DNA from 3 places in the Microcoleus sp. N9_A1 genome. Region 3 is predicted to be linked to each of the others. Evidence: riboswitches for the same ligand, from Rfam matches in the RefSeq annotation. Region 3 holds a riboswitch; each other region holds the start of a gene.
The links. A riboswitch is a leader RNA that binds a small molecule or an ion and turns the genes downstream of it on or off. The one in region 3 is predicted to bind cobalamin.
Positions count from the first base shown of each region.

Region 1: linked by a shared signal. The riboswitch ahead of QUA58_RS02685 (DUF1636 domain-containing protein) and the one ahead of QUA58_RS01100 (methyltransferase domain-containing protein) in region 3 are both predicted to bind cobalamin.
Region 2: linked by a shared signal. The riboswitch ahead of metE (5-methyltetrahydropteroyltriglutamate--homocysteine S-methyltransferase) and the one ahead of QUA58_RS01100 (methyltransferase domain-containing protein) in region 3 are both predicted to bind cobalamin.

Region 1 covers NZ_JAUBRI010000004.1:38,238-48,866, reverse strand. Annotated here, with positions in the region: gene QUA58_RS02705 (CADD family putative folate metabolism protein) at 1-129, opposite strand, end outside; gene QUA58_RS02700 (WD40 repeat domain-containing protein) at 255-1,337, opposite strand; gene QUA58_RS02695 (GTP-binding protein) at 1,325-2,296, opposite strand; gene cobW (cobalamin biosynthesis protein CobW) at 2,479-3,513, opposite strand; gene QUA58_RS02685 (DUF1636 domain-containing protein) at 3,903-4,313, opposite strand; cobalamin riboswitch at 4,336-4,482, opposite strand; gene QUA58_RS02680 (serine/threonine-protein kinase) at 4,617-6,659, shown strand; gene QUA58_RS02675 (protein kinase domain-containing protein) at 6,980-8,254, shown strand; gene QUA58_RS02670 (type IV pilin-like G/H family protein) at 8,270-8,875, opposite strand; gene clpX (ATP-dependent protease ATP-binding subunit ClpX) at 8,931-10,310, opposite strand; gene cynS (cyanase) at 10,538-10,629, opposite strand, start outside.
Region 2 covers NZ_JAUBRI010000004.1:164,140-174,768, reverse strand. Annotated here, with positions in the region: partial or broken gene QUA58_RS03300 (CobW family GTP-binding protein) at 1-888, opposite strand, end outside; gene QUA58_RS03295 (methyltransferase domain-containing protein) at 1,359-2,195, opposite strand; gene QUA58_RS03290 (hypothetical protein) at 2,336-2,797, opposite strand; gene QUA58_RS03285 (hypothetical protein) at 2,872-3,312, opposite strand; gene metE (5-methyltetrahydropteroyltriglutamate--homocysteine S-methyltransferase) at 3,296-5,542, opposite strand; cobalamin riboswitch at 5,930-6,076, opposite strand; gene QUA58_RS03275 (iron ABC transporter permease) at 6,273-7,271, shown strand; gene QUA58_RS03270 (ABC transporter ATP-binding protein) at 7,413-8,198, shown strand; gene QUA58_RS03265 (ABC transporter substrate-binding protein) at 8,626-9,534, shown strand; gene QUA58_RS03260 (hypothetical protein) at 9,691-10,053, opposite strand; gene QUA58_RS03255 (response regulator) at 10,379-10,629, shown strand, end outside.
Region 3 covers NZ_JAUBRI010000002.1:41,862-52,490, reverse strand. Annotated here, with positions in the region: gene QUA58_RS01115 (metal ABC transporter permease) at 1-353, opposite strand, end outside; gene QUA58_RS01110 (metal ABC transporter ATP-binding protein) at 489-1,244, opposite strand; gene QUA58_RS01105 (metal ABC transporter substrate-binding protein) at 1,377-2,393, opposite strand; cobalamin riboswitch at 2,589-2,744, shown strand; gene QUA58_RS01100 (methyltransferase domain-containing protein) at 2,958-3,827, shown strand; gene QUA58_RS01095 (ABC transporter ATP-binding protein) at 4,072-4,920, shown strand; gene QUA58_RS01090 (diacylglycerol/polyprenol kinase family protein) at 5,079-5,780, opposite strand; gene bicA (bicarbonate transporter BicA) at 6,162-7,838, opposite strand; gene QUA58_RS01080 (antibiotic biosynthesis monooxygenase) at 8,403-8,690, shown strand; gene QUA58_RS01075 (rhodanese-like domain-containing protein) at 9,254-9,718, shown strand; gene QUA58_RS01070 (DUF3122 domain-containing protein) at 9,761-10,303, shown strand; gene QUA58_RS01065 (glycosyltransferase family 2 protein) at 10,404-10,629, opposite strand, start outside.

The DNA.
Region 1 (10,629 bases), on a different contig from region 3:
TTTGGCGTACTCTTGCAGTATTGCGAGGTCGAGTTTACCTTCGTTCCACATTTGGTAGAACGGGTGTTTCAGCAGGTGGTTTTGGTCAAGAATCGTGTTGATTTGTTCGAGAAATTGCTGTTGGGTCATAATTGTCGATCGCCCTTAAGGATAATGCAGCCACTAAAATGTTATATTAATCTAGCCTTCAGTAAAGTGCAAGTTTTCAATTGTCTACATCTTTGCAGCACCGGTGCGATCGGCCGTCATGGAACTTAGCGCCGCCCGAACCCCTTGCCTCGCATAGATTTCGACCAAACCAGCAATTCGCCACCACAGCCGCAGGCCGCCAGAAATTGACCATCGGGATGCCATGCGAGACAGGAAAAACCGCCCTCTGCACCTTCTAGAATTTGCAGCAATTGTGCTGCTTCCTCCCACAAACAAACTTGACCGTCAGCAGCGGCGGAAGCTAATAAAAATGTGTTAGGTTGAAAGGCGATCGCATTTACCACATTTTCATGCACCTCTAACGCCCAAGAATCCCAACCGACACTTTCATCAGCGTCTCTTTCCCAGACGGAAATGCCTTGAGAGCTCGAAGCAGCTAACAAAGGTGCACCCAAAGAATTAGTTTTATCCGACCAAGCTAACTCCCGAACTTTCCCCGGAAAACCCTGCATTACCCACGGTTCAAAATTTCCCCATTCATTAACAATGAGAGTATTGTCCATATTGCCACAAGCTAAATATTCTCCTTGTGGCGACCAAGCAATTGCACCGGTTGCAGAGGGTACTGATAAAATTTCCGGGTCTTCGTCCCAGTCTTCGCCATGCCAAACTTTGACGCCTTGATAGCCGCTAACTGCCAGATATTGAACCATCGGATGCCATGCTAAATCGAGGATAGATGATGACTCGAAATTCAGCGTTACTTCAACAACATTATCCTCAGCATTCCAGACTTGAACGTAGCGGCCAATACTGAAAGCTAACTGGTTGCAGTTGGGACTCCAAGCTAACTTATCAACCCAGACACGCTGGTTATCCAAATCAGCAATTAATTCCCCAGAATTAACGCGCCAAATTCGCACTTTTCCATCTTGTCCGCCAGCAGCTAGGAATTGACTGTCGCGGGAAAAAGACAAACAATCGGCTGACTTACCCGTGGCACTTTGTAGTGTTTGCAAGGACAATTCATTAACTTCCCCTACTTCCGCCAGCATCACTTCCCCCGCAGCAGAACAGACTGCTAAACTTGTACCATCCGGCGACCAAGTAACAGCAGTTACGTAGTCAGACAGCATTGCTTTGGCGTGAAATTCCAGGGTTTGTTCGCTACTTTTTAAACTAGACACCGACGGAAATCCTCTCGCAATTGATTTTCGTTTAAGTTACGGCCGATGAATACGAGTTCATTTTTCGGAGTTTCGGTGGCTTTCCAAGGCCTATCCGGCCGGCCATCGAACACCATGTGTACTCCTTGGAAAACAAATCGCTGGTTGTCTCCGGCGACATTCAAAATTCCTTTTGTCCGAAAGATATTTGGCCCTTGAGTCCGCAACAATTCCTCCATCCAATCGCTGAATTTGTTGCGGTCAATAGCGCCGGATTCTACTATTGCTACGGAGGTAACTGTTTCGTCGTGTTCGTGAGTGTGCTCGCCCAAAAAGTCGGGTTCGATGTCTAATGCGCGGTTCAAATCAAATGCTTTAACGCCCAACAAAGCATCCATTTGTAATTCAGCATTGCGGGTTCGGTGAATTTTTGCCATTGCATTCATGGCGCGAATTCGCTTTTCTAATTCTGCCAATTCTTCGTCACTCACTAAATCTGTTTTGTTGAGCAAAACTACATCAGCAAAAGCAATTTGTTCTTGAGCTTCGTCTGAGTCCCAGTGCTGCCAGATGTGCTTGGCATCGACTACGGTGACAACTGCATCTAGCAGCAATTTGTCCCGCATATCTTCGTCTACAAAGAATGTCTGAATTACGGGTGCGGGGTCTGCTAAACCTGTGGTTTCGATGACTATGTGGTCGAATTTGTCGCGCCGCTTCATCAAGTTGTTGATAATCCGAATTAAGTCGCCTCGGACTGTACAGCAAATGCAGCCATTGTTCATCTCAAAAATTTCTTCGTCGGCATCGATAATTAGTTGGTTGTCGATGCCTACTTCGCCGAATTCGTTGACGATCACTGCAACTTTTTTGCCGTGTTCCTGTGTTAAAATGTGATTCAGTAGCGTAGTTTTGCCTGCACCCAGATAGCCTGTGAGAACGGTAACAGGAACTGATTCGATCGCCCCAGCAGTCACCATACTTGACCTCGTTTATTGTACAATGATAACCATTATCGCTATTTTACACCAGACCTGCTGGGAGTGACCACAATATTAAATAATGTTAATAAATTGTTCGTCAGAGCTTGTAGGGGCGAGTTTTACCAATAATATTTGCTGCAATTCAAAATATCGATAAACCCGCCCCTCTCAGATGACAATTAGTTGTTAATTATAGCTGCAATTCGATCGCGCTCCAACTCTCTACCAATAATCACCAGCTTGGTTTGGCGGAGTTCCGAAGGTTGCCAAGGGCGATCGTAAAAATATTCTATGCGCTCCCCGACACCTTGCAACACCATCCTCATCGGTTTCTTGGGAACCGCCACAAACCCTTTAATCCGATAGATTTCCTCCTGCTGCATCAAGGATTGCAGTTTTTTCACCAAAGCTTCAGGTTCAAACTCGCGATCGGCAATAAAGAAAGTCGAGTTAATATCATCATCGTGTTCATGTTCCTCTTCCGTGTCGTGGTGACTCGGACGAGACTCCAAATCATCCTCAACCGCCGCATTAAATCCCATTAGCACATCAGGGTTAATTTCGCCACCCTTGCAAGGCACAATTTTCACACTCGGACGCAACTCTTGCTGCAACCAGGTTTGAACTTTCTGTTGAGTTTCTTCGTTTACGCGATCGACCTTCGTTAAAAGTACCATATCGGCACAGGCTAACTGGTCTTCAAACAATTCCTCGATCGGAGTTTCGTGATCTAAACTATCATCAGCTTGTCGCTGTGCCATCAAAGCATCGATATCACCGACAAAACTACCGCTAGCAATAGCTTCGCAATCGACAACAGCAACAACACCGTCTACTGTAGCACCGGTGCGAATTTCCGGCCAGCGAAAAGCTTGAATTAAAGGTTTAGGAAGTGCGAGGCCAGAAGTCTCAATTAAAATACAATCAATTTGTTCTCTGCGCTTCAACAATTTCTGCATAGTCGGCAAGAATTCCTCTTGAACAGTGCAGCAAAGACAACCATTTGTTAGTTCTACAATATTGCTGCTGACATTTTCTTCTTCGTCGCAAACTTGGCAATCGCGCAGCAGTTCTCCGTCAATTCCGATTTCGCCAAATTCGTTAACCAGAACAGCAATGCGGCGACCTTGATTATTTTGCAATAAGTGGCGAATTAAGGTAGTTTTGCCGCTACCAAGAAAACCAGTGATGACAGTAACAGGAATTTTGTGCATTGATAATTTTGTGCTTATTTGGTGATGGGACATCTCGTTCCCAGGCTCTGCCTGGGAATGCTAATCTAGAGGCTCTGCCTCGCTGGAATAAAGGAGCGCTTTTAATACGAGGCAGAGCCTCTGCATATGTGTTACCAGACCGAGATCGTAGGTGACAACTTAAGACTGAAATCTACAATAAAAGTCGCTTTTAAGCGAAGTCTAGATCCCCCTAAATCCCCCTTAAGAAGGGGGACTTTGAGAATATTTCTTGTCCCCCCCTTAGTAGGGGCGGTGCCCCCGTGCCCGCCCTTGGTTAGGGGGGATCTAGATTTCGATAAAAACAAGAGAGACGATCGGTTTGACGTTAAGTAGTCACCAATGGGCAGAGCATGGTAACGAGAAAGGCTCTAATTTGCCAGCGGTGGAATCTTTGCTAAAACACCTTTTTTCAGAGCTGGAGGACGCTCAGACCACGGCAACAAACCGTCCGGTTTGGCATAGTATTGACCCGCGCATTCGAGTACCGCCGCGACGCTTTCCGACTCATTTGCTGGTAAATCGCCAAACAGATAAGTGTACTTTCCAACAGCAGCAAAAGACACCGCACAAGAGTGACTGCAAGCACTCATGCACTCAACCTCTTGAATCTCAAACTTATCAGAAAACTCCCAATCTTTAGCGAGTTTCGATAAGTCTTCCATAAATTGTTGACCGCCGCTTTTACCTTCGCGCTTGCCGTTTTTCCAAACACTAGCGCAAGCAGTGCAAACAAACAGACTGTGCTTTGTGCGTACAGCCGTGTTAATTCCATCCATCATCCGTACCTCGCAGATGCGTTCAAAAGTGAGTTAGATATCGGCGGGCATTCTGACTTGAGAAACCACAACGGTTTCATTACAGTTGCGGGACAGCGCCGGACTTGCACCGAACTTTCCCCGTTTCCTCTAGCGGCTGCTCCTCGCTAGAACCGATCGCGAAGTCACATCATACCGCACTTGCCGCCTTTTTTCAAAAAAGTTATGTTTGTAAGAGCGATCGTTTCGTTCGTAGTAAGGACTTTAGTCCTTATAAGATAACGGCTTCAGGACTTTAGTCCTTACTACCAACCATAGTAATTACCTATGAACGCTTTTCCAGACTTTTCCAAACATGGCTATCAAATAAGTCGCGAACTCGGATACAACAGTTTGGGCGGCCGCGTCACCTATCTTGGCACAAAAATTAACACAAAAAAATCCGTTGTAATTAAGCAATTTCAATTTGCCCAATTAGGTGCTAGCTGGGCAGAATACGAAGCTTACGAACAAGAAATTAAAGTTTTGCAAAATCTGGATTTTCCGGGCATTCCCCGCTATCTCGATTCTTTTCAAACTGACAGCGGTTTCTGCATGGTGCAGGAATACAAAAATGCCGAATCTGCTGTCGCGCGGACTTTTTCCCCGCCGGATATCAAGCAAATTGCGATCGCAACTTTAGAGATTTTAGTTAACCTGCAATCTCAGAAACCGCCGATAATTCACCGCGACATTAAGCCAGAAAACTTGTTAATAGATGACGAACTAAATGTTTATTTAGTAGACTTCGGTTTTGCTCGGCTAGGAGGTGGAAATATCGCCGCCAGCAGCGTCGTCAAAGGCACGATGGGATTCATGCCGCCGGAACAAATGTTCAACCGAAAATTAACAAAAGCCTCCGACCTTTACGGCTTGGGGATAACGCTGATTTGCTTGTTAACTGGTACGAAATCCGCGGATGTCGGTAATTTAGTTGATGCCAATTATGGCATTCATTTCCGGCATTTAGTACCGCCATTGCAGCAGGGTTGGATGAATTGGTTGGAGAGGATGGTAGCGCCGAGATTGCAAGACAGATTTCCATCGGCTGCGGATGCTTTAACTGCGCTAGAATCTTTGGATGTCAGCAGCTTGCCGAAAGTGAGAATTGAGCGCGATCGCCTTCAATTCACAGCTACTGAATATGGAGAAACCTTAACACAAACTATTGCCATTAGCAACCCAATTCCCGATACAATGCTTTGTGGCAGGTGGGAAGTCGCGCCACATCCGAACGATCCGCCCCACACGCCCTACGACCACTCTTGGATCTCCTTTGAACCGCAGGCATTTGAAAGCAATTATATCCAGTGTACAATCGCAGTCGATACGAGCAAATTGCTGGCAAGTCAAACTTACAACCGCCAAATCATCTTGCGCGCTAATTCTGAACCCGAAACTCATACAATAGAATTGCAAGCTACAACAGCCCCGCTGCCCGTACCGCAAAAAACTAATTTTTTGTCAGTATTCAGGCTGATTTTTATGTTCTGTTTAATATTAGCAACTTTTATGTGCTGTTTGCTGTTAACATTTTTCATATTTGACTGGATTGATTATAGTTTCGTCTATCCGGTGGTTGACATCTCTTTGTATTCTGGGACTACTACTATCATGCTTCCCATCTGTTTTACGAGTGGCTTATTGGGATTTTTAGTCGCCGAACTCGCCATTACAGCCCAATCAAACAAATATGATTTTAATTGGTTTCTAGCTTTATGTGGAGGGTTAATAGGATTGATTTTTTTTAATTTTATTAGCAGCATATTAACCAGTATTCTTTTAGATATCGGGAAGGGGACGATCGATAATCAATTAATAAGTTTTGTGTATGCTGGGTCAGTGCTGGTTTCGCTAGCAGTAACTTTACTTGGAGCCTTAATACTAGGAGGAAGGATTACGAATGTTACAATCGAAAATATTACGATAGCAGCAGTTATTATGCTGCTTTTATCATTTTCCTTGTATGCTTCTACCGTTAGAGTCTTCTTGATTCTAGCGCTGGCATCCCTGATTTACAAGATAGTCAATTCGGTATTTAACAAGCAGATTGACGAGCAGATAGCCAGACAAGTTCTTGAAGTAGATGCTACCAAAAGAGCTTTTCTCACTGCCGGATTTTGTATGACTTTGTCAGTAGCATTTCTAAACTATTTAAACTTAAAATCTCACTTAGAATGGGTTGAACCCAGAGAAATATTAGTTGTAGGAGGAACGATAATGACATCTCTAGCCGTCACTGGAATTCCGTTAATTGACTCGATCGTTTTTAAACCAAAAAGAATACTTGCCAACTATCGCAAATCCCGACCAAATTTAATTAAACCGTAAAAACTTGTTCGCAGCAAGGACTTTCAACCTCAATGACTGAAGTCCTTACTAAAAACCTTACCAAACATTAAGAGTCTGCATTCCTGCCTGTTGTTGGCGGATTTTTTCGAGAGTTCGCTTTAAATCCAACTCTTAAAAACCTCGCTATTAACTATCACAACTCTCGACCACTAACTATAGCACTCCTAAATCATTTGTGTAATTATTGTAGGGGCAAACCCCCCGTGGTTGCCCCATAAGGCCGGGGTAGGCACGGGGGCACTACCCCTATATCTTTTTACTCATTTAGGATTCCTAAATCAACTATCAACTATTTACCTATGAATGCTTTTCCTGACTTTTCCAACTACGGCTATCAAATAACCCGCGAACTCGGACACAATCGCGCTGGCGGTAGAGTTACTTATCTCGCTACCGAAATTAATACCAAACGTTCCGTCGCCGTCAAACAATTTCAATTTGCCCAAACAGGCGCTAATTGGGCTCAATATCAAGCGTGCGAACAAGAAATTCGGATTTTGCGAGAACTCGACTATCCTAGCATTCCCCGCTATTTAGATTCCTTCCCCACTGCATCGGGTTTCTGCATGGTGCAAGAATACAAAAATGCCCCTTCCTTGGCAAATTCTAACCGCTGGAAGCCCGAACAAATCAAGCAAATTGCTATCTCTGTTTTAGAAATACTCAAATACCTGCAAAATCGGGTTCCGCCAGTCATCCACAGAGATTTAAAACCCGAAAATATTTTAGTAAATGACCGGATGAATGTCAGCCTTGTCGATTTCGGATTTGCTAGAATCGGCGGGGGAGAAGTGGCCGCCAGCAGCGTTGTTAAAGGCACTTTGGGCTTTATGCCGCCAGAACAAATGTTCAATCGGCAGCTAACTGTTGCATCGGATTTATACAGTCTCGGCGCGACGCTAATTTGCTTGCTAATCGGCATCAATTCTACCGAAGTTGGCAGTTTGATGGACGATACCGGGCGGATTAATTTTAAACATCGCTTGCTGCAGCTAACTCCCGAGTTTCTTGACTGGCTGCAAAAAATGGTAGAACCTAATTTCAAACACCGCTATCCTTCCGCAGATGCGGCCTTAAATGCTTTGATTCCCCTAGAGGTAGTTCAGCAGCGTAACAAGTCAAAACTCGCACTCATATCAGTCGGATTATTAACAGCAATTGCTGCTATTTTTATTCCTTTGCTCTGGAAATTTCCCGAACCTCAAACAGCAGTCGATATCAAACCAGTAATCAACGCAGTAAAGTTAAATCCTCACACTCAAGAGATGTTAACTGACGAACTAGAATCGACAAAAACTAGAGATTTTTGGTCTTTGAAGCAAAACAAAAAAGTCTATTTTGCTGTCAGTGGTACTAAGTTGCCAGAAGGAGAATATAGAAGTTATTGTAAGGTTGTCAACCCTCAAGGACTATTCGCAGCCCAGAGTCAATCTTATTTAAAAACGACGGGCGATCGATTAAATACTTGGTGCTGGTACAATTTTAAACAAGATGACAAACCTGGCAATTGGCAGTTTCAATTTTACTTAGACGGTCAAAAAGTGACGCAAAAGAGTTTCAAGGTTTTACCTTAACGTTCGGGCTGGCAGTTAACGCTGTAACAACGTTGTTCCGGGCTGGCAGTGAATTTCTTTGCCGTCAAAAGTTGGCGGACTCCAAGTTTCTGCATAACTTGCGTTCTCCCGATCGCTCTCGCATAAAGCACTAATAGTTTTTATTACATTGCTACCCTTTTCTTTGTAAGCAAATACTGCGCCCGTGTAGGATTTCCCGGGGTTCCTATTAGTAGGTTTGACGCTCGCGATCGCGCTTTCAAATTGTGCTGCTTCGCGGTGATTGTGCCTAGTTTGAACCGGACCCATTGATGAGACGATCGTGTAATTATAGTTCTCGGTCTGTTCTTTAATTCCCAAACCCAATTTTGCAATGGAATCGCTAAATTGACCGTATTCTGCATAGTAAGCTTGCTGCGCTCTATTGATGGCTGAAATATATGCTTGGGCTTCTAAAAATCTCTTACCCCTTGGCCGGGACAAGAGCGGGACGATCGTATTGAGTTTGACATCGTAACATGACGCCATGATGCCAGCCACAAGCGCGCTGTAAATTGCAATCCTCGGCAGCAAACTGGATACTGGCAATCTCGATTTTTTACTGGCTTTAGCTACATTGACTGACATTTTTTTAAGTGTCATAAAGTAAATTTGCCAAGTTTGTAGGGTGCGCCACAAGCACCCTACAGATTACAAATTAAGCTGTTTCGTGCTTCCGCCATGCGGGATGCCACAGCAATTCAGCAGTCGATCGCTTCTCGACCATTTCGGGAGTAATCATACAGTTAGCCACATCCTTGCGAGAAGGCAACTCGTACATCACATCCAGCATTAACTCCTCTAAAATGCTGCGGAGAGCTCTCGCGCCAGTTTTGCGACGATAGGCCTCCTGGGCGATCGCCCGTAGCGCATCCGGCTCAAATTCCAACTCCACACTATCCATCTTCAACAGCTTCTGATACTGCTTCACCAGAGCATTTCGGGGCTCAGTCAAAATCTGCATCAAAGCCGCCTCATCCAGCGGCGAAATCACCGTCACCACTGGAATCCGCCCGACAAACTCAGGAATCAAACCAAACTTAACTAAATCATCCGGCTGTACCTGCTGCAAAATATCAGCCGCCCGCTTATCCTTCGCCGGCAAAGTCGAGTTGCTTTCGGTTTCTGTTGGCTGAATAAAGCCCAAGGATTTTTTACCCAAACGCTGTTCAACTATTTTTTCTAAACCGACAAAAGCACCGCCGCAAATAAATAGAATCTTGCTAGTGTCAACTTGAATAAAATCTTGGTAAGGATGTTTGCGGCCACCTTGGGGAGGCACATTAACCACCGTTCCTTCCAACATTTTTAGCAGCGCTTGCTGCACTCCTTCTCCCGATACATCTCTGGTGATCGAAGTGTTTTCACTTTTGCGAGCAATCTTGTCAATTTCATCAATATAAATAATCCCGCGCTGTGCCGATTCCACATCAAAATCAGACATTTGCAACAGCCGCAGCAAAATATTTTCTACATCGTCGCCGACATATCCAGCTTCTGTCAGCGTCGTCGCATCGGCTACCGCAAACGGGACTTCGAGCATTTGGGCCAAACTTTGCGCTAACAAAGTCTTGCCACAACCTGTGGGCCCAACTAGCAGGATGTTGGATTTTTGCAGTTCTACATCGCTGTCAGGCGAAGACTTGTCGCTATCTTTAGCTTGGTCAACGCTCAAGCGCTTGTAGTGGTTGTAAACTGCTACAGAAAGGACTTTTTTTGCTGAATGTTGGCCGATAACATGATTGTCTAAATGCTGCTTAATATCTGTCGGTTTCGGAATTTGAGCTAAAACGATTTTCGATTTGTTCGATCGACCCTGGCGCCGCGTTCCTTGTCCCTGAGACTCTCGCACCTCTGATTGGGGAATCTGTTGACCAATTGTTTTACTGGAGTCAAAGAACTCCTCCTCTAAAATTTCATTGCACAGTTCCACGCATTCATCGCAAATGTAGACCCCGGGCCCAGCTATTAACTTGCGGACGTACTCTTGCGACTTGCCGCAAAAGGAGCATCTCAGATGGGAGTCATATTTTGACATATTTGCCTCTTAATTTACGGTTGCGGTTGCTTGTTTCGACTGGGGAGGTTGCCGCGGGAGCGACCTTAGCTTTGCCCTAGAAGGGTTTCCCGATCGGACACCCAAGCCAGTCAAGCTTCGCGATCTCTATTTCTAAGTTAACACTTTTGAGGCTTTAGTCATTAGTCATGAGTCATTCGAGCAAATTTGAATTTTTCATTTTCACTTGAAAATAAAGTGGCACGGGCTTACCATTTTTTGTATTCCAAAAATTTTCCCGACATAATTATTTTCACTCGATCGCCTTTTGGGTCTGCTTCTTTCTCGACATCCAAAGTAA
Region 2 (10,629 bases), on a different contig from region 3:
CGATCGGTATCTAAATTGCGCCCGATGACTGCGAGTTGATTGTTAGGTGGGGTAAACCATTCCAAAGCATCTAGTTCGTATCGCGGCCCGCTAAGTTGAAAAATGTGTCTCATCTGACTGTCGTTAAACCAGAGAATGCCTTTAGCGCGAAATACATCGAATGGCATTTTATCAGTAAGAAATTCTGGGAATTTGTGGACATCAAAAGGTCGATCGCTCTTAAATGATAGCGAAACCAAGCCATCATTTTCTCATTAATGGGAGTGATGTCCGTGATGGTGATGCTCGTGCTTATCCTCAGTTTCAAGACTCTCGAAAACATCTGCTGGCGTTAACCTAAACCTAAAATTAAGGGTAAAGAAACTTCACCGTATCGAGAGTGTAAAATTCTCGCTCTTTCCTTGACTGTGCGAATGTAAGCTTCTAACTTTTCTACTTTTTCTTGAGGAGCTAAATCTGTTTTGTTCAGCAGCACAATATCTGCACCACTTTTTTTAAAGCTGGTTCGCTGTCGAAATGTTCGGGAGTGAATGTTTCGCTATAGACTACGGTGAGTACAGAATCTAGACTGGTTAAATCCCGCAATTGGGTGCCGATAAATGTCAGGATAATCGGCAGCGGGTCGGCAACTCCGGTGGTTTCGATTACCATGCAGTCGATGCGTTCTTCCCGTTCTAAAACTCGGTATACGGCATCGACTAAGCCTTCGTTGATGGTGCAGCAAATGCAGCCATTGCTCAGTTCTACCATGTCGTCTTCGGTAGAAACAAGAAGCTGCAAATCGATGTTGATATCGCCAAATTCGTTAACTAAAACTGCTACTTTTAAATCTTGGCGATTTTTGAGTATTTGATTGAGTAAAGTAGTTTTTCCGCTGCCGAGAAAAATGTCTGATGTGTTGTTAGTGTCTTCGGCTACTAAATTAGTTGCATTCGACTCAAAGGCAATGAACCGGCCGCCAGCAGAAATAGCTGGGTTAAAAGCATCAAAATTTGCCTGATTTCCTGTTGAGTTGACGGAGGTGCGGATGGTGATGTTAGTGAGTCTGTCGTGCAGGAAAATATCTGAGGTGTTGTTAGTATCTCCGGGGACTAAATTAGTAGCAATAGATTCAAAGGCGATGAAGCGGCCATCGGCGGAGATTGAGGGGTTGATTGAGAAGCGATCGCCTTTTTTTCCTAATGAATTTACAGAGATGCGGGTGAGGAGAGTTTTAAATTCAGGCGATTTTGGGTTCATTTGTATTTCTGTTGCTTCATTCTTGAATAATAATGTCAATGCTTGTAGGGGCGGGTTCCCCAGTATGTTTAATTTCAAAACCAGAAGCTTTATAAACCCGCCCCGCCTATACTTTCGGATTATTTGGATTCAGAATTTTGTTGAGGAGAATTGAACTTTGCTATGAGCGATCGCACTGCTGCTATTGGTACAAATAATGCACCAGTAGCAGAGCCGATAACAAACCGAAACCAGAAGAGTAAAAAACGCTCTAGCGTCATTGGTTCTGCGGCTTGTTCAATAGCATCTGATAAGATTGCAGGAGATTTTCCGGCGGATGGTTTCACACCTGCGATCGCGATCGCGTAGGGGCTATTCTCATCAGCATACCAATCCGGTGCAACGTACACTTTGCGAATTTGGGTGAATCCTGCTAACTTATACCAACTGATATAAGCGTCTTCACTGGGAAACAGCATCCACGTATCAGACAGCCAACGGGCGATCGGATTCTTGCGTTCCAGCGGGCCGATAATCAGCGCAATTCCGCCTGGTTTAGTCACACGATAAGCTTCAGCGATCGCCCGTTGTGGATCGGGCCAATACTCAATGCTGCCAGCAGAAATGTAGCGATCGAATGTATCGGTAGCAAAGGGTAAATTCTCCACATCTCCGAGAAACTTCTCACAGTCATTAATTGCAGCTTTTTGTTTCGCTTTAGCTAACTGATGCGGACTTTGATCGAGCATTTTAACATGGTTAGAATTCACTTTTTCGACAATGCCACAAGTAGTGAATCCTGTTCCGGCTCCAGCATCTAGAACTTGTAAATCAGGGCGATCTAGTTGCGCGAGTTCCAGAGATTTCTCCCGCATGGGAATCGTCCAGAAAAACGGATTAATCAAATTATCGTAGCCAATCGACACAAAACGGTAAAACCAGAAGGCTTCTTTTTTATGTTGAATAAGTCTTGCCATTGTTGCTTTTTCCTCTAACGAATGTTGAACAGTTGGGATTCTTCCCATCTTTGAAAGTGAGTATTCATCATGTTTAACTTGAATGGGAAGGGTTGACGGAAGATTTATATTCAGAGCGTCGATCGCAGTTTCAAAAAGATTTACCGCGAAATATCAGTACGCTTCACAACAGCATCCGTTTCTAGTTGAAAATCTTCCCAGTGCTTGCACACAGTTTGGTAACAATCTGGAGGTGAAATCGGAAGATTTCTCAGATTCAAAAAGATAGCTTGATTGGCGCATTCCAACAGGAGAATAATATCCTTAAACGGATTATAATTATCCACTTCTTGAAGGATATGAGCATTCATGTGATGATGCTGAAGGATCACCGTATCAGGAGCAGCCAGCCACGCATTTAGGAATGGGGCGAGACGGGAACGCGGAACAAAATAGGAGTTAAATGTTTCACCTGCTACTCCTAAAAGTGGAGAATTAAGACTGCAAATTACTGCTCCGCGTTCACCTCCTAAGTAACCTATCCAGGCGTTGTAACCCAACGCCAATAAATTAGTAGCAATAAAGTCTTGCTGCCAATCGCAACCGTTCATTTCACTGTCCATCTTTTTCTAACAACTGCCAAAGCTGGATTTGATAACAGAGATTTGGTTTAGGCATTGGGAGAATAGGGTAAGTTTTAGGAACTCGGGCTTGGTGAGAATTCGTCCCAGCGTCTACAGACTTGTTCGTAACAATCAGCAGGTGCGATCGCCATTTTTCTTAATAAATTGACCTCGATTTGACGATTAACTTTCAGCACCAGCAGAATATCTTGCTCGGGATTGTAGGTGGCAACTGTTGCTTGAATAGATGAAATAGCCTCTGAGTCAAGGGATAGCGATCGCAAGTAAAATCCCATCAAATTCGAGGGGATAAACTGGATTGCGAACGGAACAGGTTCAAGATTTGTAATTGTAGAATGAATAACTTTAGTATCCACATCACAAACCACAACTCCCCGTCCAAAAGACTGAAATCCCTTCCATCCTGTATAACCAATCATCAGCAGATTTGTGTGAATGAAGCCATGTTGCCAGTAGCCAAAGTTTCCCTGCCAGATGCTATTTTCCGGTCGCATTTACTTCCTCCCGCAGCGTTTTGGCAGCTTCCACCATATTTTTTAAAGCCGGAATTACTTCTTCCCAACGCCGTGTTTTCAGGCCGCAATCGGGATTTACCCAAATTTGCTGCACAAGTAAATTGGCAATTCCAGTTCGCAACTGCTGCAAAATCTGTTCTGTTGTTGGCACTACTGGACTGTGGATGTCATACACGCCGTTACCCACTTGATAGGTGTAGCCTGCAGCGATGATTTCATGCAGCGTTTGGTTGTTGCTGCGACTATTTTCAATCGAAATCACATCGGCATCTAACCGTTCAATGTCTTTGATAATGTCGCCGAATTCGCAGTAGCACATATGCGTGTGAATTTGAGTCTGGGGATGAGCGACTGCGGTTGCCAAACGAAACGCATCTACTGCCCAAGACAGGTATTCACTCCAGCGCTCTAGCTTCAGAGGTAAACCTTCGCGTAATGCGGGTTCATCTACTTGAATTACCCTCGCTCCTGCTGCTTCTAAATCTGCCACTTCATCGCGCAATGCCAGCGCAATTTGAAACGCTTGTTCCTGTCGTGAAATATCGGTGCGCGGATATGACCAATTTAAAATTGTTACGGGAGCTGTTAGCATTCCTTTAACTGGTTTTTGCGTCAATGATTGCGCTACTTTAAACTCGCGTACAGTCATTGGGGCAGTACGAACGACATCACCGTAAATAATCGGCGGACGCACGTACCGACTGCCATAGCTTTGCACCCAGCCATTTTGCGTGAAGGCAAATCCATCTAACTGTTGTCCAAAGTATTCCACCATATCGGTGCGTTCAAATTCGCCATGCACTAGCACATCCAGCCCAATTTCTTCTTGGAGTTTAATGCTGTTGGCAATCTCAGCATCAATAGCTGCTTCATACTCTGGCTGACTCAATTCACCCTTTTTATACCGTACTCGCAGTTGTCGCACTTCTGATGTTTGAGGAAATGAGCCGATCGTTGTGGTGGGAAAAATGGGCAGAGAAATCTGTTTTGACAGCCGCAAACCGTAGGATAATTCCCGTAGAAAGTCATTTGTCGTAATGCTTTTCATGCGTGACTGCACGGCAGGATTGGCTGGACTAAATTGCTCGAATTTTGTCCAGGCATCGGTAATCTTGGCGCGATCGCTCTCAGTTTCTTCTCCTGTTAAACTGCGTGCCAAAAACTTCACCGCTTGCAGTTTTTGTTCTGCAAAACTCAACACATTGCGGAGAGGTTCTGGCAACTTTGTTTCCCGTTTGGCATCGTAGGGAACAAACTGCAATGATGCCGACGGCTGAATGACGATATTAGGCGTAATTCTTTGAATGTCTTGCAGCACTGGCAGCAATTGTTCTGGACGGATTTGCCAGATGTTGCGGGCATCCACAATGCCAACGCCCAGATGCTTATCTGGGGGAAATCCATATTGCTTGAGTAAATCTAAATTGCGTCCGCGAGTGAAGTCTAAACTAATCGCGGTAACAGGCAATGCCATCACCCAAGAATAAGCTTCACCCAAGTCATCAAAGTAAGTGACAAGATGCAGCGGTAAATCGACTTTAGCAAAGGCTTGATAAGCAGTTTGATAGTGTGCTTTGAAGTTGTTTGCATCTCCCAGAACTAAGGCAGGTTCATGTATCTGCACTTCGGCAACCCCAAGGGCTTTTAATTGCGTCAAGAGTTCGATGTAGCGCGGCAGCAATTGCGCTAGAGAATCTTCCATTGCGCCATCTAACCGACTCAACCGCAGTAGCGTACAGGGGCCAAGAACGATCGGCACTGCCCGCTCCCCTAACGTCGCTTTTGCCCGCTGCACCGTCTCCAGAAAATCGCTGAAATCTGCTGGTTGCAGTTGGGTTGGAATTTCAGGCACGAGGTAGTGATAGTTGCTATCAAACCATTTGGTCATCTCTAGGGCCGGAATTCCTTCTTTGCCCCGTGCCATTGCAAAGTATCGATCGAGTCCTGATAACCCCTGAAAGCGTTTGGGAATTAGACCTAAACGAATTGTCCAGTCAAGCACGTGATCGTAGAGTGTAGTATCGCCTACACCGATGCGATCGATGCCTGTCTGTAGCTGTGTTTTCCAGTTTTCTATTTCTACAGTTTGAACAGTAGACAGTAAAGTATTTGCCTCTAATTTGCCACTCCAAAAACCTTCCAAAGCTTTCTTGACTTCACGGTTTTTACCAATGCGGGGATATCCAAGAGTTGCCGTTAAAATTGACATAATTGCTCCTAATTTGGGGTTGTCAATTGATTCATCAGTCAATAGAAACTCTGTCGGAAACCAAGAGGTATCCGATGCCGAATTTCCGACAGCAATGCCATTAGATTGCAAGGCGCATCAAAGGCAAAAGCATCTGAATTTCCAACAAAGCTATAAAAAAGCTGTTAGAAATTACAGCAGGCAAAGGCCCAGCAAGATTCCTTGCATCTGAAACTAGATAATGCTGTTCATGTTAGTTTTTCAAACTTGCTATCTCGCCCTAGAAACCAATTCCACCACAGGTTTCTCACGGGTTAAGGAGTATAATCGCCGATCGCGCAGCGTCTCTGAAAGAGAATCGAATTGAAAACAAAATGCTGAATACATCCGTACCTCGCAGATGGGTTAAATGAAACGATACAATCGGCGGGCATCCTGACTAAGAAACGATTGTACGCTTCATCACAGTTGCGGGACAGCGCCGGGTTCGCACCGGACTTTCCCCGTTTCCTCTAGTGGGTGATCTCCACCAGAACCGATTACTTCTGACAATACCACATTTCTGAAAATTTGCAACCCCTCAGACAAATAGCGCGATATGTAGAGTTTTTCGATCGTCGGCTGTTCATCTGCTCCCACGGTCGCCGCCTTCTGGTAAATGGGTTATTGTAGTTAACGAGTTCGATCGTTCCGCAAATCTAAACGGAGGACATATCGCACTTTATTTTTTAAATTCAAGTGGTGTAATCTAGTGAATTTGCAAAAAATCTGGCTAAAATATCGAGTTTTTCAGGCAGTTATATTCTTAGGATTGGGTTTGCTGTTAACCATCGCTCTTTCGCTTTCTTTTGGTGCGGTACCGATGAGTACCGATCAATTGTGGCAAGCATTTCTGCACCGAGGCGATGCTGTCAATCAGACTATTTTCTGGGAATTGCGTTTGCCCAGAGTTGGGGCAGCGCTGACAGTTGGTGGGGCTTTGGGAATGTCGGGGGCTTTGCTGCAAGGTTTGCTCCGCAACGGTTTAGCCGATCCTTTTGTATTAGGAATTTCGGCTGGTGCAGGGTTGGTTGCGATTACCATGCTGACTTTGGGAATATTTCAAACTTGGGTGCCTTTGGCGGCTTGGATAGGTGCTATTTTAACTTCGATGCTGGTCTACTTTTTGGGAAAAACTAAAACGGGGATTTCTGTTGAACGTTTAGTTTTAGCTGGTGTGGCTGTGAGTTCTCTGTTTGGGGCAATACAAACTACACTGCTGCTGTTAGCTGAAGACAGCCGCTTGCAAGCTGCTTTGAATTGGTTGATCGGCAGTTTGAACGGTCGCGGTTGGTCAGATTTGCAGGTTGCTGCACCTTATATTTTGGCTGCTTTGCTGTTAGGATGTTTTTTGGGGCGATCGATAAATTTGCTGGCTTTGGGCGACGATTTAGCTGTTGGTTTGGGGGTTTCGCTGGTACGATCGCGCTTGTTGATTGGGGGTGTTGCTACTTTGCTAGCTGCGAGTGCTGTCAGCATCGGCGGATTAATTGGTTTTGTGGGATTGGTTGTGCCTCACGGGGTGCGTTTGTTGGTTGGTAATGATTATCGGTTTGTGTTGCCGCTGAGTGCGATCGGCGGTGCTTGGGTGTTGACTTTTGCGGATTTTTTGGCTCGTTTGGGTGCGGTAGAATTGCCTGTGGGTACGGTTACGGCTTTGTTGGGTTCTCCGCTGTTTGTCTGGCTGCTTTATCGGCGTTCTAGTCAGTAGGAAAGAAGGAAGAAGGAAGAAGGAAGAGGGAAGAAGGAAGAGGGAAGAAGGAAGAAGGAAGAAGGAAGAGGGAAGAAGGAAGACGCAAAATTAATTACCGATTACCGATTACCGATTACCAATAACCAATAATAAAATATAATGTCTTTACAAATTCAAAATTTAACTGGGGGTTACGGCGAAGTTGCGATCGCCCACAACATCACTTTATCTTTGCAACCTGGTGAGTGGTTGAGTCTCATCGGTGCCAACGGTTCTGGTAAGTCTACTTTCTTGAAGTTAGTTAGCCGCATCCTAACTCCGCAGCAAGGAAGTGTGTTGCTTGATGGCAAGGCTATTCATACTCAACCTGCGGCTGTTGTCGCTCAAAAATTAGCGATTTTGCCGCAGCAGCAAACAGTACCGGAAGGTTTGACGGTAAGGCAATTAGTTAGTTTGGGGCGTTCTCCTCATCAGGGTTGGTGGCAGTGGGAATTGAGCAAGGAAGATGCGGAAAAGGTGGAAGTTGCGATCGCTCAAACTGGGATTGAGGAATTTCGCGATCGCCCTGTCGAACAACTCTCAGGAGGCGAACGCCAGCGCGCGTTCCTCGCCTTAGCTTTGGCTCAAAATCCGCAAGTTTTGCTATTAGATGAGCCTACTACTTATTTAGATATTTGCTATCAGTTGCAATTGTTAGAGCTGCTTAACCAACTAAATCTAGAACAAAAATTGACGATTATTACGGTGCTGCATGAAATTAATTTAGCGGCTAGGTACAGTTCGCGGATTGCCATGTTAAATAAAGGGGAACTTTTTTGTGTAGGAACTCCCGCAGAAGTTTTAACTCCTAATAATTTAGCTAAAATTTTTGGCGTAGAAGCTATCATTTTAGAAACTTCTGTAGGCTTGCAGATTTGTGCGATCGCTCCCACTCTTCACACTTAATACTTTTATGATAAGTATAACCTTTTCCTCGCACTAAGTTCCAAACTTATTCAGAATTATTTCTATTAACTTATTGCCCCAATCCGCTATTCTATACTGAGTGCCACAGGCTTTAAACTATTGCCTAGTAGTGGTTCTAAAGGGTAGAATAAAACTTAAGAGATACTTAAAAAATCCGAGTGCAGGCAAGAAAGGCGGTTTTTTATACAAAATCTACCGTAAACTATTGATATTTAAATCATTAAGCGCTAAAGTGCGATCGAACTTCCCATCCGATCGTTTCCGGTTGCATCGGTATTGTTCAAATATCCAAACAGTCAACAGTCAACAGTCAACAGTCAACAGTCAACAATCATTTCGTGCGATCGAACTTCCCGTCAATTCTGTCTCAACCTGGCCTACACTTGCTGTAACTCCCGCCTAAACTATGTACAAAACTTTGTTTTCTCGTACCGCTATCCTGTTGCTGAGTTTAGCATTTACCGCTTGCTCCGCCGCCACTTCACCCCAAATTCAGCCATCAACTCCTACTGTTTCGCCGCCAGTTAATCAACCACAAACAACTAACAGGGAATCAGCACAAAAAGTTGTAGCTTTAACACCTTTAACTGCCGATATTATCCATCAACTCGACCCAACCAAACTTGTAGGAATTCCCGGCAGCGCATTAGTCAGCAGCAACCCCAAATTTACAGGGATTACCGCAGTCACTGCCGAACGCACCCCTCCTAATTTAGAAAAAATCATCGCATTGAAACCGGATTTGGTAGTAGGTGCGTCGGGATTTCATGACCAAACAATGCAAAAATTGCAGCAGCTTGGAATTAAAACTTTACTCACTAAAGTTGATAGCTGGAAATCCCTAGAAGAGTTAACAACAACCTTAGCTAAATCCCTCAATACGAATCCCGAACCTCTGTTAAAACGCTACCAAACATTTTTAACAGACATTCCGAATCAAAGCCCCGCCACTTTAGTTTTGGTAAGCAGACAACCGATTTTATCGCCGAATCAAAGCAGTTGGGCTGGAGATTTGCTGGGTAAGTTTAACGTGAAAAATGTCGCAGCCCAATTGCAAGGAGATAGCCCTATGCGAGGCTACGTGACGCTTTCAGCGGAAAAGGTTTTAGAGGCTAATCCTGAAGTAATCATTATAGTCGATCGGGGAGAAGGAATTTTAGATCAATTTAAATCTGATTCATTTTGGAATAAACTAACAGCCACAAAAAATAATCGAGTTTACGTTTTTGACTACTACGGATTGGTCAACCCAGGTAGTATAGAAAAAATTGAGCAAGCAACTGCTCAACTTAAACAAGTTCTAGCTAAAAAGTAGAGACCCGGTTTTGAGAGATAAAAAATCTCTAGAAATCCTGCAACAAATTGACTACAATTTCTTTAAAAGTGAGAAAGCTAAAGGCATTCCAAAGCCCGCAGCGATCGGAAACCAGGTTTTTGAGACTGACTCCCAATGCTGTTTGATCGATCGGCCTCAAGTCAGATCCAGAGGCGGCACACCGCGTAACTGTCGCAGCCTGTTGATACACGCCTGGCAGTCGCAGCCAAACAGCACCGCCGCCGCATCACTTTCTTCTTCCGAAAAATCCAGCATCGCCACCCGTTCTTCGCCCGGGCGCTGCCAACTAATTCTCGGCTTAGAAGCCGCAGCAGCAGACTTGCCAGGAAGCCGCACGCAAGTCAGGCGCTGAGTGTGAGGCGATCGCACGCAGTTGGGCGAATCAGCCGATTTGCCTGGTGTTTCGCCAATTTGAGCGGGATTTGCGATCGCGCTCAAAGACATCACAGATCCAAACAGCGTCGGACTTACCAATAAAGTGAGGAGCAATCGATTCATTTGTCGTCCTTCAGAAGTTCAACGTATACAGTAGCGGATTATCTGTTGCAATTCAACAAGGTTTTCGCCCGAAATCAGTACATTTTGCCGCTATTAAGGCTTAAAAGCTCAATATTTGTCGCCCAAATATCGAATATTTTTCCGGGTATTAGCAACCAGCATTTTCTGATAAGTATCACTTTGCCTCCCCAGTTTAAGATTTGTTGCAATTTGAGTAAGTTTAGCTTGCCAGTGATAACAAACTCATCCAAGGCGGGTAAACTGATTTCAGCAAGGGTTACTCGAAGCAGCGAACAAGTTTACCTCAGAAACCAGGTGGGTAGTGATGAGTACAGTTTTAGTGGTGGAAGATTCCCGCAGCCAGCGGGAGTGCATTTCACATCAGTTGAGATGCAGCGGATTGAATGTAATTCAGGCATCTGACGGTGTGGAAGCGCTGGCTAAACTTGAGAAAAATTGCCCTGATTTAGTATTATTAGATGTCATAATGCCCCGTCTGGACGGCTACGGGGTTTGTCGTTTAATTAAAGCTAATCCCGAAACTCGGAACATACCCGTGGTATTTTTAACAGGCAA
Region 3 (10,629 bases):
GAACTTCTGACTTTAGAAACTAACACTAAACCAAAGGCAAAAAATCCAGTAAACACTAAACCGATTACCGTATCTTCTTTGATGCGAGTTTTCGCTTTGATAAAGCCGATCGCAATTACGGAGCCCACACCAAACACAAACGCCCCCACCGCCAAAGGAATATTCAGCACATAAGCAATCACAACCCCCGGCATCACCGCATGGGAAACCGCGTCACCCATCAATGCCCATCCTTTCAAAGTCATATAGCATGAAAGCGCCGAACAAACAAGCCCGACTAAAGCGCTGATTAAAATCGCTTTTAGCATAAATTCATGCTGCAACGGTGCGGCAAACCACTGAATTAAATCCATTATTTTTTCTCCAAATCGACTTGAGTTAACTGAGATCGGACACCACAATCAATAATCCTATAGGGGCGGGTTCGCGATCGGGCATTAAACGTGCAAACCCACCACATAACACTTTGTTGACATTGCTACAATATCTCAGGTTGACCGACTTTTTGCAGAGGAAAAATCGCCAACGGAACCGCCAAAAGTTCGCGAAAGATTTTCCTCTGTAAACACATCAGAGGTATTGCCATAGGCGAGAATGCTGCGATTAATTAACACTACTTGGTCGCAAAAGGTAGTAATAGACTCTAAATCATGGGTAGAAACGAGAATTGTATGTCCTGTTTGACGCAGTTCCATCAACAAATCAATCATCATTTTCTCTGTTTTGATATCGACTCCGGCAAAGGGTTCATCCAGTAGCAAAACCGTTGCTTGTTGCGCCAGAGCCCGCGCAAAAAAGGTGCGTTTCTTTTGTCCGCCGGATAACTCTCCGATTTGCCGATCGCCCATCTGCCACATTTCCACCCTTTCCAAGCTTTCTCGCACCACTTGTTTGTCGATCGATCCAGGAATCCGCAACAGATTCATGTACCCATAGCGCCCCATCATCACCACATCGCGAACATTCACCGGAAAATTCCAATCTACCTCTTCCGACTGAGGCACATAGGCAACCAAATTGCGTTTTTGCACTTGACGAATCGGCAACCCATTAATTAAAACTCGTCCGGTGTTTGGCTTCACAAACCCCATGATGGCTTTAAACAACGTGGATTTTCCCGCACCATTCATCCCCGCCAAACCGCAAATCGTCCCTGCTTTGAGTTGCAGAGAGGCGCTGTGCAAGGCAACTTTGCCGTGATAGGCAACAGTGACATTTTCAATATCGATACTGATTCCATCCATCTAATTTTCTCCCTATTATCAATTACCTACAGAACTTACGCAGGGGGGTAAAAACCCAGTTTCTTGCGAGATACCTCGTTGCTAAAGCCAAGATTTTTGGAGAAACCGGGTTTTTGGGCTCACTGTTCTCCTTTATTTTCCCTGTAACCCTTTTATCAAAGTATTGACATTGTATTCAAGTAACTTAAGATAGGTTGATGCTGGGCCTTCCGCTGGAGAGAGGGAATCGACATAAAACACCCCGGCAAATTTGGCGCCTGTTTCCTTGGCTACCTGAAGCTGTCCTTCGTTGCTGATGGTGCTCTCGCAGAATACAGCAGGTATTTGGTTTGCTTTGACTGTATTAATCACCCGTTCGACTTGTCTCGGTGTGGATTGTTGTTCGGCGTTGACAGGCCAAATATAAACTTCTTTCAAACCGTAATCGTTGGCAAGGTAAGAAAAAGCGCCTTCACAACTTACTATGTAGCGTTTTTCCGGGGGAATGGCTGAAATAGCTTGTTTGAGTTTTTCGTCGATCGCCCGAATTTGTTCACTGTATTTTGCCGCATTTGCGTTGTATGCTGCAGCATTAGCCGGATCGATATTTCCTAAAGCCTTGCGAATATTATCAACATAAATTAAAGCATTTTTGGGCGACATCCAAGCATGGGGATTTGGTTGACCTTGATAGGCATCTTCAGAAATATTAACGGGTTGGACTCCCTCGCTCAAAGTAATGTGGGGAACCTTGGGAAAACTGTTATAAAATCGAGTTGCCCAGCGTTCTAAGTTCAACCCATTATCTAAAATTAAATCGGCTTTTTGCCCTCGTGTTAAGTCGCTGGGAGTGACTTCATAGCCGTGAATTTCCGCCCCTGGCTTGGTAATGGATTCAACAGTTGCCTTGTCACCGGCGACGTTCTGCGCCATGTCTGCCAGCACCGTGAAGGTGGTGAGAATGACTTTTTTATCTTTTCGGGTCAAATCGGTGGCGGTTGTGCCTGAAGCTGGATTTTGGTTGGTTTGAGGCTGGGTCGTCTGAGTGTTGCACCCGCTGAGACAAACTGCCAGTAGCAGCCCGAATCCTAGGAGATGATGTTTTTTCCTAGGGGGAGAGTCCGGGAGGGGGAGAGGGGGATTTAGGGTAATTTGACGGTTTTTCCGCATATCTTCAAAAATTCCAAGTGAAATTCGCTAGAGTTTGCAGCAGACGGTACGATCGACGATCGCTGATTTTCATAATCTTTTCATTTTTTAAATTTATCACAGAACCCGTAAAAATGAAAGAATTATGAAAAATGGGGTAAATGGGCGATCGCCCAACAGAATCAGTATTTTGTGAAATATCTAAAATAGTGCTAATATCTCGGCAGATCGATCGGCTCTGATGGAGAACAGCCATCAGACGCAAGGGGGAAAGTTCGGTGAAAATCCGGCGCTGTCCCGCAACTGTAATGAGATAATACTAGGATAGTTAAATCTCTGAGTCAGGATGCCCGCCGATTTGTTTACCTGTTGTTTTCATCTGCGAGGTATAGATGATGGTTAGTTTAGTATTTTTACAATTAATCTACTGTTGTTGTCGGTTTGTCGAGCGCGAATGACAAGGGAATTTTGGATTTTGTGGCAAAAGTTGGAAATTTATGCAGATCGCGTGTTATTAACATATATGCAAGCGCTGGGAAGAATTTCAACCCTCCCGGAAATCCTCAAATTTACCCAATTCTCCTCATGTCGAAGCAAACATCAATTTCTATTTCCAAAGTAACTCGCTACCAAAATGCAGCGCTGAATTACTATTTGGGGTTGACAGATTCGCCGTATCTTCATTACGGCTATTGGAAGACTCTGCCTGTGCCTGCTGACGAACTCACCATCGCGCGGCTGCGTTTTGCTCAGCAAGCTTACACAGATAAATTGTTAGATTTTATCCCCAAAGAAGTCAAGACTTTGCTGGATGTAGGATGCGGGATTGGTGGAAATGCGGCTTATTTGCTTGATCGAGGTTTTGCAGTGGAAGGGCTCGCACCCGATCCGTTCCAACAACAGCGTTTTCTTAAGTGTACAGGCGATCGGGCAGTTTTCCACCTCACTAAATTTGAAGACTTCCAAGCCACCCACTCCTACGATTTGGTTCTGTTTAGCGAAAGTAGCCAATATATGTCTGCTGTCGATATAGCTAAAGGTGCGGCGACTGTACTCAATCTTGGAGGCTACGTACTGCTTGCGGATATGATGCGATCTAATCCTAATTATACAGAAGGAATGTTTTCTAATTGTCATGTTGTCAAAGAGCTGGAAACTGCATTAATGCAAGCCGGGTTTAATTTAGTAAAAACTGAGGATATTTCCACTCATATTTTACCAACAATTGACCTATATGTCGATACTTTCCGCAGGTATGGACTGAACACAATGATTTATGTTGCGGATTTAATTTCGATCGCAGTTCCGCCAATTCATAAATTCCTGCGTTGGATATTTCGTCGCTGGTTTAAAAAATTGGTGGTTGAAGGATTGGAGGCGAGTCAACTTTTTGAGCAACATCTTTGTTATGAAATTAAACTTTGGCAGTTGACAGAAAAAGATGGACGTGGCTAATAATTAAGTCCGATCGAACTTTTTATTAAATGCTGTAATTGTCATCGCGCTTCGGGAAAGCAATCGCATAGTCTCGGCGATTGCTTCACTAAGAGTTCGCAATGACATATTAAGCTAAGCTGTTGCGGCATTTAAATTTGATTTTGGGCGGGCTAGAAGCCCACCCCACAAATACCAATTACCAAATACCAAATACCAATTACCAATTACCAATTATCAATTACTAATTATCAATTACTAATATATGTCTCAATCAATTCTCGAATTCGCTCGCACTTTCTACTCCTATCCCTGCGGTTCGCGAGTAGCAATTCAGGACTTAAGCCTCAAAGTCCCCGCCGGGAAGCGCTGCGGGCTGATTGGTCAAAACGGCTGCGGTAAAACCACCTTTTTCCTGCTAGCAAATGGTTTGTACCAACCGCAACAGGGAATTATTCGCTGGGAAGGTGAACCATTCCGCTACGATCGCAAATATCTCACGCAACTGCGCCAACAAATCGGACTCGTCTTTCAAAATCCCGAACATCAATTAGTTGCTTCGACGGTAGAAGAAGATATCTCCTACGGATTGTACAACTTAGGATTGCCCGAATCAGAAATTGGTCAAAAGGTGCAACAGGCGATCGACCAATTCAACTTAAGCGAACTCGCCCGCGAACCAATCCATAACCTCAGTTTAGGACAAAAAAAGCGCGTTTCGATCGCAGATATCATGGTTCTCAAGCCCAAACTGCTACTGTTAGATGAACCTACCGCCTATCTCGATCCGCGCCACACCCGACAACTGATCGGTTTGCTGCAACAAATTCACGCGGCCGGAACCACCATACTTTTAGCAAGTCACGACCTCGATTTCATCTACCGCTGGGCTGATTGGGTGTTTGTGATGGATCGCGGAAAACTGATTCTAGAAGGCACTCCCGAAGCCGTTTTTGCTCAGCGGGATGTCTTGGAACAATTGCAACTTGGTGTACCGCTGGCGATCGAGCTAATCGACCAAATCAAGGCGATGTTTCAAACAGATGATCGCTCAAAAACGCCTAATTTCGAGGAATTGCAACAACAAATTTTACAAGCACGTCGGCTGCTTTAACGGGACTTAGACAATTGATAATTGGCGTTGCTGATTCACGGTATGAATTCCCTTTTCGCTTGAAGTTACAAAATTCACCCTCCGAGGGTTTATAGCAATTGCGAAATCTTGAATTCATACCTGTATCCAGCAACGCCGCCCGTGGGGGTAAGTTCAGATTAGACATTACCAATTACCCAAAATTGATTGAGGAAAAAGCCGATCGCAGCACTGCCGATCGGCACAGTCAGATTGTCAATTCCCAGTTTAGAAACCGACTCCAAAGTAGCAGCAACCAAAGCCACAATTGCTGACACCGCCCAAGTTTGCCAAACATTGCCTTGAACGAAGAGCAAAATCAAACTGCTAACAGCAAAACTCACCAAATACATAGTTGCAGAACCTTCCCAACTCTTCTGGATTCCCCAAACTCGATAAATATATTTGCCGTATTTTTTGCCGATGACAGCGGCCAATCCGTCGCCCCAAGCCATCACTAAAATGCCCAAAGCTGCGTATTCCTGATGTTGTAGCGGCCAAAACCAAGCGACGAGAACGCTAATACTCACAGCATAGAAAAAAGTCCCGAAACTCTTGCGGTTGATACTGTTAAGACTGGGCAAAATCGGCAGTTGGTAGGAAATTAGGGCGATCGCACCTGCTAAAATTCCCGCCGAAATCCCCACCCAACCGGGTATTTCGAGCCACCATGCTAGCAAAATCACATTTCCAGTACCCATGTGCACCACCTTCCGCGATACTTCAGGATCGACAGAAGTAAAGCGATTTAACCCTTCAGCTACCAGTAAAATCAAACCCAGCCAGATACCCACGAGGGAAATTTGCAACCACACAGTCGGAATTTCAGATAATATAGACACGATATTTAGGAAAAACTGCGATCGGGCAATGTTTATAACTTTAGTGGAAATAGGAAACTTGATTATTAGACTTGAGTTGCACTCAATCGCAGACAAGATTAAATTATCTGCGTCTATCGGTGTTTGTAAGCTGTTCCACATTTAAACTGCATTATTTGTGGTCTATACCCCATACTGTAAGGGGTTCAGGCAAGAAATTTAAATGACTAACAGCTTACGCTGGAAATCTGCGGTTAACAGATCGATGGAATATTTATGCAACTCAAGTCTAGTCCTGCACGCATCAATACCAAAGAAACCGGGTTTTTTACCGATATTAAGGGCTAGGATGCACTATTTTGGTAAAAAAACCGGTTTCTGACTGCCCCTGCGTAAGTCCCGTTACACTGGCACTTCCGAGAGGGGACGTTTGCTGTCAGCTACAGCGACGGCTTGTTGCAAGGCTGTGGTGCGATCGGTCAACATCCGTTCGGGCGAGATCAGATCCAACAATCCCAACTTCTGCAAGCGCTGCTGAATTTTGGTGCTGGCACCGACAATGTAAACCTGCAAGCCCTTATCGCAAGCATCGCGAATCGCATTTTCGATCGCCAGCGAAGCCGTCACCCCCAGCATCGGCACCTCAGTCAAATCCATCACCAAAGCATCCGCATCCTTCATAGCATTATGTTCGCGGGCGATCGCCTTCGACAACCCAAAAATCATCGGGCCGCTCAAACAGAACAGCAACACGCGCCCCCTACCCCGATCTAACAGTTGCTTGTCCTCATCGCTGAGGATCGCATCATCATCATCCGTATCGGAAATCAGCTTCACTCCGGCAGATTGCAAATTGCTCAACCGTTCGATCGTTAGAATATTAGCAATAAACACGCCAACACCCACGGCCACAATCAGATCCACAAACACTGTCAAAAACATCACCCCGTACATGATCAGGGAGCCCTTAACAGATACCTTGTGCGATCGCTTCAGGAAACTCCAGTCAAGGATATCAATCCCCACCTTCAGCGCAATCCCCGCCAACACCGCCATCGGAATCGGTTGAGTTAACTTCGCCGCCCCCAAAACCACCACCAGCAACACCAACGCCCGAGTTAAACCCGACAACGCCGAAGTCGCACCTGTTTGGATATTGACCACAGTTCCCATCGTTGCCCCGGCGCCCGGCAAGCCACCACAGATCCCTGACACGATATTGCCAATCCCTTGACCGATCAACTCCTTATCGGACTTGTGCTCGGTTCGCGTTAGACTGTCCGCCACCACCGCCGTCAGCAAGGTATCGATACAGCCCAGCATCCCCAGCATCACCGCATCCACAAACATCACCGTGATTTGACCTGCGGAAAAAGTCGGCAATTGCAAGGGGGGCAGTCCCACCGGAATTTCGCCAATCCGGCGAATATCCGCGCCCTGAAACACAGTCAGGGAAATTACCGTGCCGACAATCAGCGCTATCAATTGCGGCGGCACTAATTTCTTGATTTGTTTGGGCATCAGAAAAATGATCGCCACCGTCAAGGCACCGAGAATTGCTTCCGGCGGATTTACGTTTGCCAGCAACTGCGGAATTGCCATAAAAGTGCCCAAAACACCGCCCTTGGGAGGGGCTTGACCCAGAAACGGTGCAATTTGCAGAATGATCAAAATCACGCCAATTCCCGACATAAAGCCAGAAATCACGCTGTAGGGCATCAGGGTGACGTATTTCCCTAGCTTGAAAATACCAAAGATGATTTGAAACACCCCCGCCAGCATCACCACGGTAAAAGACATCGCCAGTCCTTGTTCGGGATTGCTAGCGGTGAGGGATGCGACGATCGCCGTCATCACCACAGTCATCGGCCCCGTGGGCTCGGAAATCAGTGTTGGGGTGCCACCAAACAGCGCCGCAAAGAAGCCAACGCAGATGGCACCGTACAGTCCCCCGATCGGCCCGATTCCGGAAGCGACCCCGAAGGCCAGGGCCAGGGGCAGCGAGACGATCGCAGCCGTGACACCGCCGAAGATGTCGCCCTTGAGATTATTGAAACGAATCTGATTAGTTATTGACATGAGTGGTGCATTAATAAACTAGACAGAATTTAACAATGCTGACTTTGATCCCTTCACCCTGTCTCAGGGCAAAAGTTTTTCTGACAGGCATGACAGATAGCACAAGCAGGTGAGACTCTAGCAAGAGCCTGCGATCGCTCATCAAAAAGCCTAAGCTGGTAAATAGTTAATTTTTTCCTTATTTTTTAATGTACGGTAAAATTTGCACCTATAAACTTTTTTTTTTAATTTTTTTTTTTTAATCCAGACCTCCAAAAACCTGGTGGGCTGGCAAAAATACTTAGTTGGAGTAATTTATAGTGCTTGCACCTCGATCTAAACACCCGATTTCTGCTGTTATTCAACCGATTCAAGTCAATGATACAATAGTCAGTCGGTTTAGCGAACTGGAAACTGTTAGCCCCATCATTGCACCAAATCTTTACCACTATTTGTTTGCAGCAAATTTTAAAAAATTCTACCCCAAGTATCGTCGAACATCAAAGAAAGCAAAAGTTTCAATAGGGATACGAGCAGTTTTTAGAGCGCTCTGTGAATGTTAAAATTTAGAGGAAAATAGGTTTTATGGCTGTGCAGTATGTCTTAATTATTCATGAAGTGGAAAATTATGCAGCTTGGAAAAAGGTATTCGATAATGCTAAAAACATCCGCAAAGAAGCTGGAGAGCGCTCCTATCAGGTTTTGAAGTATGAAAAGGAACCCAATAAAATTGTTCATTTCTCGGCGTGGACATCAACAACAGATGCCAGGGCGTTCTTTGAGTCGCCTGCATTGGTTAAAATTAGAGATGAAGCGGGAGTCAAAGTTCCTGAATTTATCTATTTAGACCAATTAGAGTCAGGAGTATGGTGAAAGACGAATTTCTAAGTAGTTAAATAAAATTGAGCGCACAAACAACTGATATAATATATAGCGGTTATCTGATAGATGAGGTATGCAGAAACCCTGTATTCTCAAGCTTTCTAGGTAAAAATTCATACCTCACCTTTTTGAGAAAGGCTACATAGGGGTTCTCAGATCATCGAGGAGGTATGTAGAAAGCCTGTACGATCAAGCTTTCTAGGTAAAAATTCATACCTCACCTTTTTGAGAAAGGCTATAGTACCAATAGTTCGGACAGTTTTTTAACAGTTCTGTAAGCCGATGGCGAGGAAGCCCTGCCATTTTTAACGCATTTTAGGCAACGAGTGCGATCGAGTTAAACGAAAGAAAAAATAGTTCACTACTATATAGCCAGTAAGGGTTTCGGACACTCGATAGGATCGAAAGCTGTCCGAATTATTGATAGTACAACAAATCACAAAAAATGGTATATTAATATAAGTGCGTAAACAATTAAGAGAATACTAAAAAAAAATGGTGTTGCACATTCTTTACTCATCCCCTAACACTTTTAAAGGAGACCAAATAAGGAGATGAAGAAATTTTTTCTCAGGTTATTGCTGGGAACGTTATTATCTCTTGGGATTTTGGCGATCGCACCAATGCCAGTTATAGCCGTCGGTACGATGCCCCAAGCGCCATTATCAGCAGAACTCGATATTTTTTTGACTTCTCTTCCTCGCGATTATTACACGATTACAAATACAGAAGCTCTCAAAAGTATTGTCAAAAAGGATAATGCTTTATTAATTGATGTCAGACAGCCTTCTGAATATACCTCTGGTCACATTCCCAATGCCATTAATATTTCCTTGCAAACTTTAACCGCAAATCTTGATAAAATTCCAAAAGATCGCCCTGTAATTCTTTATTGCACAACGGGCTATCGAACGGCAATGGGAGTTATGACTTTGCAAATGTTAGAATATACTAACGTGCGGGCTTTTCCTCCTAGCATTCAAGGTTGGAAAGCAGCAGGAGAACCTTTGGAAAAGTAGAATGTAATTATTTCAGCCCATTCATGAAAAAGAGGAATCTTGATGATCCAATATCGTGTCAAAAAAATGTTTTCCCAGTTCCTATTGCTAGGAGCCTTAGTGTTGACTTTATCTCTGGGCTTAGGAATGTTAACTACTCCCCATGCAGTCGCAGCAATTCGACAACTAGAAGAAGCACCAGGACAAATCGTTTACCAATCCAGGGAAACCCTCAAAGATCAGCACGGAAGTAGCTGGCAGGCGATCGCTTTTCAACGTGTTTCTCCTAATGGCGAAATGAGTTTAGAACTGCGTTTAGTCGGCTTCCCTGGTGGGGTAGAAATTGACCGCACTCAGCCATTATTGTTGACGGATTCACTAGGTCAAACCCTGACTGCTTCTGATACCTCTAGCACTATTTTTACTGATTTATCCGCTCCCGAACCTCATGTAAGTCAGTATGACATTCTGCCGTTGTTACCGGAGTTGCAGGCAGAAATTCCCCTAAAGTTGACGATATCAACGCTCGGCGGTGAAGCGATAGAGCTATCAGTTTCACCATCTTTTGTGCAAGAGTGGAAAACCCTCTTGTCTTCAAGAGAGTAGGTTTGGTTGAGTAGGAGAATTCAAATCAGCGCTGTCAGACTAGGCGGTAATCTCAAATCTTGGCTGTTATAACCGCCCGGTATTCTCTCGAAATCCTCTTTCACAACTGGCGTTTCAACAACTCTCGCACTGCCGCAAAAGCCCTCTCCCGCCACTCCACCGGCAGCAGCGACAATCCCAAACCAGCCCACATTTTCGCCTCAGAAACAGACTTTCCAGCCCTGACCATCTGCCGCCCTTGGGCAGTTTCACCGAGCTCAATCAGCCGCAAACCAAGCGCTAATTGAGTTTCTGCAAGCCTTTTGAGTCTGACTGTTTCGAGGTTC